Regions from separate parts of the Vibrio scophthalmi genome, predicted to be linked through region 2. Evidence: predicted binding sites of a transcription regulator. Region 2 holds the regulator's gene; each other region holds the start of a gene.
What was found. Region 2 encodes PurR, which represses purine synthesis genes. Its sites were predicted from a motif close to TNANGNAAACGTTTNCNTNA; they were not measured.

Region 1: a site for PurR is predicted at 2,213-2,232, ahead of RJD38_RS16020 (NupC/NupG family nucleoside CNT transporter). Genes of this name have one in related genera too.
Region 3: a site for PurR is predicted at 1,451-1,470, ahead of glyA (serine hydroxymethyltransferase). Genes of this name have one in related genera too.

What each region holds. Positions count from the first base shown of each region.
Region 1 is NZ_CP134272.1:248,038-251,323, reverse strand. It holds gene RJD38_RS16025 (LysR family transcriptional regulator) at 1-616, shown strand, start outside; gene RJD38_RS16020 (NupC/NupG family nucleoside CNT transporter) at 749-1,957, opposite strand; gene RJD38_RS16015 (DEAD/DEAH box helicase) at 2,566-3,286, shown strand, end outside.
Region 2 is NZ_CP134271.1:376,770-380,055, forward strand. It holds gene torD (molecular chaperone TorD) at 86-733, shown strand; gene purR (HTH-type transcriptional repressor PurR) at 1,121-2,125, shown strand; cyclic di-GMP riboswitch class I at 2,276-2,364, shown strand; gene RJD38_RS01615 (TfoX/Sxy family DNA transformation protein) at 2,474-3,067, shown strand; gene RJD38_RS01620 (TVP38/TMEM64 family protein) at 3,282-3,286, shown strand, end outside.
Region 3 is NZ_CP134271.1:2,214,899-2,218,184, forward strand. It holds gene treC (alpha,alpha-phosphotrehalase) at 1-504, shown strand, start outside; gene RJD38_RS10145 (YitT family protein) at 593-1,192, opposite strand; gene glyA (serine hydroxymethyltransferase) at 1,527-2,777, shown strand; gene RJD38_RS10155 (hypothetical protein) at 2,996-3,286, opposite strand, start outside.

The DNA of each region.
Region 1 (3,286 bases), on a different replicon from region 2:
GGGGGTACTGAAGATTAGCTGTCCGGTCAATTTTGGCGCGGCTCAACTTAGCCCTGTATTGGCTAAATACATGCAGCTCTATCCGAAGGTAAAAGTGGAAGTATTTGCCAGCGACCATAAGGTGGATTTGATTGGCGAAGGTTATGATGTGGTGTTGCGTTCATCGTCAAGCGCTGCTGACTCTAGTTTGATTAGCCGTCTTGTTCAGCGCTCTTGCACTCGCACCGTTGCTGCACCGAGTTATATAGAAAGACATGGTATGCCCAAACACCCGAGTGATCTTAGCAAACACAAAATGATTTGTTATAGCAACCACAAGCAGCCTTATGTGTGGAACTACATTGATCACGATGGCTCACTACTGCGTATTGAGGTGAGTGGAGTGATGACGACCAACAGTCCAGAAATGTCCCTCAGTTTAAGCACGTTAGGGCAAGGCATTTGTCGCTTGCCTGAAGCATTGGTATTAGACAGCATTGAGCGAGGCGAATTGGTCGAGTTATTTACCGATTTTCCGGTACATAAAATCGAAATGTGTTTGGTCTACCCAAGTCGTAAACATATGTCGACTAAGGTTCGTCGCTTTATTGATTTGGTGGTGGAAGAGTTAAAGTAGTGGAAGAGTTAAAGTCGCTGAGCGTGCAAAGCGGATTGTGAATAGTAACAAGCCCACTCAATGAGAAAGAGTGGGCTTGTTCAATTTAAGCTATCGTTTTAACCCGAGTTTCTTCAGGTTTTGGCCGAAAACCTATAGCGCGATAAACAGACCAGCTAATGCTGCGCTCATCATGTTCGCTAGCGTTGCGGCGGTCACTGCGCGGAAACCGAGCTGTGCAACATCTTGACGACGCTCTGGTGCCATTACACCGATAGAACCTAATTGAATCGCAATCGAACCAATGTTGGCAAAGCCACACAGTGCGAAAGTGATGATCACTTGGCTATGGGCAGACAAGGTTTCTTTCACACTAATGAAATCCAAGAAGGCAACAAATTCATTCAGAACTGTTTTTTGACCAATCAATGCACCCGCTGTTAGCAGCTCGTTTGTTGGGATACCGGCAAAGAAAGCCAGTGGTGCAAACAGATAACCAAAAATCAGTTGTAATGATAAGTTATCAATACCAACCCAGTTACCTACGTTCTCAAAACCTGCGTTAACCATGGCGATGACACTGACAAACGCCAGTAGCATTGCGCCGACAGCAACCGCTACTTTTACGCCGTTCATCGCACCAGAAGCCAAGGCGTCGATGATGTTAGCATCGGTACTTGCTTCCAATTCAATTGGGTCGTCTTGGCTTAGTTTTTCACGTTCAGGAACGAGAATTTTTGCCATTAATAGACCACCCGGTGCTGCCATAAAGCTGGCTGCGATTAGGTATTTTAGTTCGATACCAAGAGCGGCGTAGCCACCAAGAACAGAACCCGCGACTGATGCCATACCACCAACGATCACTGCGAAAAGTTCAGAACGGGTCATTTTCGGTAAGAACGGACGCACAATAAGCGAAGCTTCACTCATCGAAAGGAAGATATTGCTGGTTGCAGCCAGAGATTCAACCTGAGAAGTGCCGAGTAGACGGGCAATCGCACCACCAATCACTTTTACTAGCTTCTGCATGATGCCAAGGTAGTAAAGCAGAGAAATAATAGAAGACAGGAAAATGATCAGCGGTAGGACGCGAATAGCAAAGATGAAGTTACCAGAAGCGAGATCGCCAAAAAGGAAGCTAATCCCCGCATCAGCAAATGCGAGCAGACCTGATACACCGTCACTGACTGTCACCAACAACGATTGACCCAATGGGAAATAGAGAACTAAGGCAGCAAAACCTGCCTGAAGTGAAAATGCACCGATGATAGTACGCCAGTTAATATCACGGCGACTGTCTGAAAGTGCGTAAGCACATGCCAATAGAGCCAATATGCCGGCCAAGCTGAAGATGATTTGCATTATGTTGCCTTGCTATGTGTCAGTCTTAAGGCGGGTAAAGAATTACACGCACACAGGCGTTGGCAACAGGGCGGTGTTGTTTCGCCGTGTTGGTTTGCCCGATAGCAAATTCAAGACCCGTAAACGCTCACAGTTACGCTGGGCCCGATTCCTTGGGGCAAATATCCATGTTTCAGTCGATTGAAAGCCGGTTAATGACCTAGCCATACAATTGCTATTGCGTGAGTAGGCTTCATATCTAACCGGGCGCGGAGTATACGCAGCCTTTTTCGTTGTGACAACGATCACTTTTGTTAAAGTTTTTATAGAAAGGAAAACGTTAGCGCAAACGGTTGGGTTTTGTGTGCAAAATAGCAGCAAGGCTTGATGACTAAGGGCGCGATGGAAAAGCGGCAATCAAATAAAGATAAAAAGAAATATGAGTGTTACTTATTGATATTAAAGCACTAGCCTCGAGTGATTTGGCTCTATCTGGCGTGATAAGGTGGTTATTTGCATTGATATGTTGATACCGAAGGGTAAAAGCCTCAGAATGTCGAACTTTTCTACCCGAGCCAAACAAAAATGTCTTGCTCGGCAAGAACCACTATATATTGAGAATCAAATTTATGGGTTTTACCTCGCTCGCTCTTTCTGCTCCAATCCTTAAAGCTATTCAAGAGCAAGGATATGATACGCCGTCGCCAATTCAGGCTCAGGCTATCCCTGCAGTTCTTGAAGGACAAGATGTCATGGCAGCAGCCCAGACGGGTACCGGTAAAACAGCTGGCTTTACGCTTCCAATCCTTGAACTACTAAGTAAAGGTCAAAAAGCGAAGAGCAACCATGTTCGTGCTTTGATTTTAACGCCGACTCGTGAGCTTGCAGCGCAGATCCAAGAGAACGTGCACAACTACAGCCGTTACCTCGATCTAAATTCTACCGTGGTATTTGGCGGCGTAAAAATTAACCCACAAATGATGCAACTGCGTAAAGGCAGCGACATCTTGGTGGCAACTCCGGGTCGTCTACTTGATCTTTTCAACCAGAAAGCGGTGAACTTTTCACAGCTTGAAGTCTTAGTCTTAGATGAGGCTGACCGCATGTTGGATATGGGTTTCTTCCGCGACATCAGCAAAATCCTAAACTTGCTACCGAAAAAGCGTCAAAACCTACTGTTCTCAGCGACGTTCTCACCAGAGATCCGCGATCTTGCAAAAGGTTTGGTAAACAACCCAGTCGAAATCTCAGTTGCACCGGCTAACTCAACCGCAGAAAAAGTAGAGCAGTGTATCTACCCAGCGGATAAAGGTAAGAAGCCAGCGATGCTATTGAAGTTGATTACCGATG
Region 2 (3,286 bases):
GCACTTATTTTGACGCATTGTGTGTTATCCCTATTCATTTTTCTTCGCTAGAATAGTAGGAGAATGAAAATAGGAGCATTGTTTGATGCAAGAGTTAAAAGCGTTTAACGAAAAGCGTGCAGAAATTTACTGGTGGTTCTCTAGCTTATTTGCCAAAGAGCTAACTGAAGCGGATCTAGAGCAATATCAAAGCCCTGAGATTCGTAGCTTTTTATCTGGCCTTGGTGAAAACCCAAGCCTAAAACCAGCCATTGATGATGTAGTGGATGCACTTAACCGTCAGCTAGACCGCGAAGATGGCCAGCTAGAGTTGGCGGCTGACTTTTGTGACTTATTTTTAAAGTCTGATAAAGAATCTGCACTGCCTTATGCTTCTATGTACATCGGTACAACCGGTCTACTGCATGATAAACCAGCGAACGAAATGGACGCATTACTTCAAAAGTACGGTGTTGCGGTTGAACAAGGCTTGAACGAGCCTGCGGATCATATTGCGATTGAACTTGATCTGCTCGGTAACATCATTATTCGTTCAAACGAGCTTGAGCAAGAGCGTCATTTTGAAGAAAGTTTCGTTGAACAAGAAGCCTTTATCCGTCAACACATTCTAAGCTGGGTGGCTAAATTTGCGACCAAATGCAAAGGCTTAGATAAGTTTGGTTTCTACTCTGCCGTTGCGGCGCTGCTGGTTGCGTTTTTAGAGCTTGATTGCCAATACTTAACGGGTGAATGACGCTCAATATCTACCCAATAGGTGTTTGATGCGTTGATGCGTAATGAGTTGATGCTGAATAAATTCGCGAATAACGGCTTTTTCTAGGGTTGGTGTGGTGTAATAAAAGTAACGAGTGACACCTCATCCACTCCTTGTTTTAAGTGATTTTTATTCGGCTGATGCCTAATCACTCACCTATCATGGTGGGCATAACAGTATGGGGGACGGGATTTTTATTTGCCCCCAAACGAGATGCGGTCTAGAATCGACAGCGCAAACGATAAAAAAATAATGAATTAAATACAAACCGCTGTAATCAAGCGGTTTTTGTGTTTTTAATACTTTCTGCCAAATTATTCTGATATGTGAATACCGCCGTGGCAGCTAAAGATAGGACAACCCCTTATGGCCACTATTAAAGACGTTGCTCGCCTTGCTGGCGTATCAACCACTACTGTTTCACACGTGATCAATAAAACTCGCTTTGTCGCAGAGACAACGCAAGAGCGCGTGATGGAAGCAGTGAAAGAGCTAAACTATGCACCAAGTGCCGTTGCTCGTAGCCTAAAATGCAATACGACTCGTACCATTGGTATGCTAGTAACTCAATCTACTAACCTATTCTTCTCTGAAGTAATTGATGGCGTCGAGAGCTACTGTTACCGCCAAGGCTACACACTGATCCTATGTAACACTGGTGGTATCTACGAGAAACAACGCGACTACATTCGCATGCTCGCAGAAAAACGCGTTGATGGTATTTTGGTGATGTGTTCTGACTTAACAGAAGAACTGAGCGAAATGCTCAACAACCACAAAGACATTCCTAAAGTTGTGATGGATTGGGGCCCTGAGACCTCTCAAGCAGACAACATCATCGACAACTCAGAAGAAGGTGGCTACCTAGCAACGAAATTCTTGATCGACCACGGTCACAAAGACATCGCTTGCCTAAGCGGTCACTTTGAAAAAGCAGTTTGCCAAGAGCGTATCCAAGGCTTTAAACGTGCGATGAACCAAGCACAACTTGAAGTTAACGAAGATTGGATTCTTGAAGGTAACTTTGAGTGTGACACGGCCGTATTGGCCGCCGACCAACTCGTTGCTATGGACAAACGCCCGACGGCTGTATTCTGCTTCAATGACACCATGGCATTAGGCCTAATGAGCCGTCTGCAACAAAAAGGCATTCGCGTGCCAGAAGACATCTCAGTGATCGGCTACGACAACATCGAATTGGCAGAGTATTTCTCTCCACCACTGACGACAGTTCACCAACCAAAGCGTCGTGTTGGTAAAAACGCATTCGAAATTCTGCTAGAGCGTATTAAAGATAAAGAACACGAAAAACGCGTGTTTGAGATGCATCCAGAAATCGTTGAGCGTAGCACCGTTGCAAGAATCGACTAAGTTAATGATTCAATAAAGATTAGCCGAGGGGCAATCCTTCGGCTAAAGCCTCATAAATGAAAGTTATTCTTGCATAAAGATCACAATTATCCCATATTAATAGACTACTTCCTGACAGAAGTAATTTAATCTTTAGCAGAGCAAATTAAGTCACGCACAGGGCAAACCAAACTGAAAAGTTGGGACGCAAAGCCACCGGCCTAAACATTGTAATGATGTACGGCAGCGGGGTTACCGATGGTAGAAATGCAACACGTTAACTGATTACTCTCCAGAAATCTGCATTGACTGCTATTCTCTCGGACCTGATTTGGTGGCGTATATACACATACACCGAGAAAGTACTGAATGGATAAACCAATACTTAAAGACTCTATGAGGCTTTTTGAGCCCTTAGGTCGGATTAAATCTCGCTCTATGTTTGGTGGGTTCGGCATTTTTGCAGACGACACAATGTTTGCATTGGTTGTACACGACAAGCTTCATATTCGTGCCGACGATGCCCTTACTGAGCAGTTTAAGCAACAAGGATTAGAACCGTACGTGTATCACAAACGAGGCTTCCCTGTTGTTACTAAATATTTTGCTTTAAGTGAAGAGTGGTACCAAGACAGTGCAAAAACACTGCAAACGGCTACCGATGCACTCTCTCTCGCTAAGCAAGAAAAGAGCACTCAAGCGAAAACAAAACCAACTCGTATTAAAGATCTACCAAACTTGCGTCTTGCAACTGAACGTATGCTGAAAAAAGCCGGTATCGAATCAGTTGAGAATTTAGAACAAGTGGGTTCAGTTCAAGCATACAAAGCCATTCAAGCCTCACATGATACCCAGGTGAGTTTAGAGTTGCTTTGGGCACTTGAAGGCGCAATTAAAGGCACGCATTGGTCCGTCGTTCCTCAAGCTCGCCGCCAAGAACTGATGTCTCGCCTTGAGCATTAATTTAGAAAATGAATAAATTGAATTAAGCCAGCCATTGTTGCTGGCTTTTTTTTTGAAATTTTTTGCGTGCTTTGAAGTTCCTATATAAAACAACGAGCAAAGAACCGTATTCATGACTGAACGATGCAACAATACGATCGTAAGATGCGTATCTAAGATAGTGAAATTATCGCGCTATAAAATAGATATCTACCAGAGATAAGTGAGAACCAAGATGAA
Region 3 (3,286 bases), 1.4 Mb from region 2:
ATGGTCAACCAGCAAGGGGTAGATCATGATGAAATGATGACCATCTTGGCGCAAAAGTCTCGTGATAATTCTCGCACGCCAATGCAATGGGACAATTCATGTCATGCCGGCTTTACTCAGGGTGAACCGTGGTTAGAAGTGGCGAGTAACTACACGCAGATCAATGCGCAAAGCGCCTTAGATGATCAAAACTCGGTGTTCTATTTTTACCAGCAGTTGATTGCACTACGCAAGCTACACCCTGTGATCACACATGGTTTGTTCTATGATTTGCTGCCACAAGATGAACACTGTTATGTCTATTTACGTGAGAGTGAGACGCAGCAGCTTATCTTAATTAGTAACTTTTACGCTGAAGAGGCGATATGCCAATTACCAGAGCATTTGGATCTTTCCGCTGCACAGTGTTTATTAACCAATTATCAAAATGCGTTGTTTAATGTGACAAACCAAATGGTGTCGCTGCGCCCTTATGAGACTCGAATTCTTCTCATCGATAAGTAATTAGTGCCGTGGAAAGTGAACGAATAAGTCGTAAACAAAAAGGTTTGGGGTATGCCCCAAACCTTTCTATTACACATCATCTTGAAGTTTACCGATAGCTCACTACGTAGCGAGTTGGCTTATGGTTCATCGCCAACACCAGATTAAGTACAACCGCGCCAAATACTGAATAGAGTAAGGTTTGCGGCGGTACAAAGAAAAATGAGGTAATTAAAATAACGCAATCAATCGCCAATTGAGTTTTGCCGACCGAAATACCGAATTTATCTTGGATGAGTAAACAGAGCACGTTAAAGCCGCCAAGGCTAGAACGATGACGAAATAGAATCAGCATTCCCAGTCCCATCAAAACGCCACCCGCTAAAGCACAATAAGCAGGGCTGATTTTATCCAGACTGATCACCAAATCGAGGTGATCGGTTAAAATCGACACCAACGCACCTGAGATTGCGCTGTTAAATGCGAAGCGTGCGCCAAAACGTTTCCAAGCTAAAAGATAAAATGGGCAGTTCGCTAAAAAGTATAATGTGCCGAAAGACCAAGGAACAACTTGGCTAACGAGCAATGCAAGGCCAGTGGTGCCACCAGTAAGAAGGTGAGCTGATTGGAGGAAAAAGACCCCTTGTGCGACGATAAACGTGCCGGTCAATATGGCGATCCAATCTTCTTTACGTGTATGTTTTTCCATCAATTTAAAATTAAACCTTGAACGAATGGCCTGCATAGTAAGGAAAAGATGAGGTTTTCGGTAGATTGAGAGCGAAAATTAAGGTAAACCTATGTAATTGTCTTTTTACAAGGTGTAAATCGTCGTGTTGACAGTTATTGGGCAAAGATGGCCTCAACATGATAAACCTTGTAAACCAGTATGAAAAAACTGCATGAGAAAAATGCAATTTTCTCTTTATGACCTAGATCAAATTATGTAAAATGCGCGCCAGTAGGGTGACGAAAACGTTTGCGTCGGGGTCGTTTGCCAGTTTTTTGCAACTTTCAGTCTAAATCTGAGTCAGGAGATACAGATGCTTAAGCGTGATATGAACATCGCAGATTACGATGCGGATTTGTTCGCAGCTATCCAAGAAGAAACTCTTCGTCAGGAAGAGCACATTGAACTAATTGCTTCTGAAAACTACACCAGCCCACGAGTAATGGAAGCACAGGGCTCTCAGCTAACTAACAAGTACGCTGAAGGTTACCCAGGTAAACGCTACTACGGTGGTTGTGAGTATGTGGATAAAGTGGAAACACTTGCGATCGAACGTGCTTGTGAACTATTCGGTGCCGAATATGCCAACGTACAGCCACACTCGGGTTCTCAAGCTAATAACGCGGTTTACATGGCGCTGCTTAACGCTGGCGATACCGTTCTAGGCATGAGCCTAGCGCACGGCGGTCACCTAACTCACGGTTCACCAGTAAACTTCTCTGGTAAGCTTTACAACATTATTCCTTACGGCATCGATGAGAAAGGTCAAATCGATTACGAAGAAATGGAAGCATTAGCGGTAGAACACAAACCTAAGATGATCATTGGTGGTTTCTCTGCTTACTCTCAAGTGTGTGATTGGGCGCGTATGCGTGAAATCGCGGACAAAGTAGGTGCTTACTTCTTCGTTGATATGGCGCACGTAGCGGGTCTTATCGCTGCCGGTGTTTACCCGAACCCTGTACCGCATGCGCACGTAGTAACCACAACGACGCACAAAACGCTAGCGGGTCCACGCGGCGGTCTAATCCTTTCTAACGAAGGTGAAGATCTGTATAAGAAGCTGAACTCAGCGGTATTCCCTGGTGGTCAGGGTGGCCCTCTAATGCACGTTATTGCCGGTAAAGCAGTGGCGTTCAAAGAAGCTCTAGAGCCAGAATTCAAAGAATACCAAGCGCGCGTTGTTGCAAACGCAAAAGCAATGGTTGCTGAATTCCTTGCTCGTGGCTACAACATCGTGTCTGGTTCTACAGAGAACCACTTGTTCCTAGTTGATCTGATCGACAAAGACATCACAGGTAAAGAAGCGGATGCAGCACTAGGTGCGGCCAATATCACCGTGAACAAAAACTCAGTACCAAACGACCCACGTAGCCCATTCGTAACGTCTGGTATCCGTGTTGGTTCTCCATCAATCACTCGCCGTGGCTTTACTGAAGAAGATTCAAAAGCATTGGCAGGTTGGATGTGTGACATCTTAGACAACATCGGTGATGAGTCTGTGATTGAAGCCACCAAAGTGAAAGTATTGGAAATTTGTAAGCGTCTACCGGTTTACGCTTAATTTTTCTTCGTAGAGTGAACGAGTGACTGTGTCGCTCATCTACTATGAAAATGCGATTTGAAAGGCTCCTTCTGGAGCCTTTTTCGTATTTGGAATGATGAAATTCGCTGTTGGATAGATGGTTAAGTCGCCAAGATGATTTTGAAAAGGAGCTTAATGCTCCTTTTTTTGTCTAAAGAAAATAGGAAAATGATGTACTGATAATGGTTTGGCGGAACTTACTTGGCAATACTCAGTAATGTGCCGGATTTGCATTTGAATGAGTAATAGCGCGTGCTTTCGTTAAATTTTCCTAGCCCTTCGCCGCCACAATAATCGATATTAATGTCACGCATGGTATCGAGTGTGTTTTCGGTGTTGAGTGCGAACTTTGAACCATCAGAACATAAAATTCTCACCCGGCCATCATCACTGAGCGAGTAAATATCCACTTCGGTGTTACACAGTTCAAAAGAGGCTTCTTGAAAGTTATCTTGCTGCTCGGTAGTTGAACAGGCAGCAAGCATCAC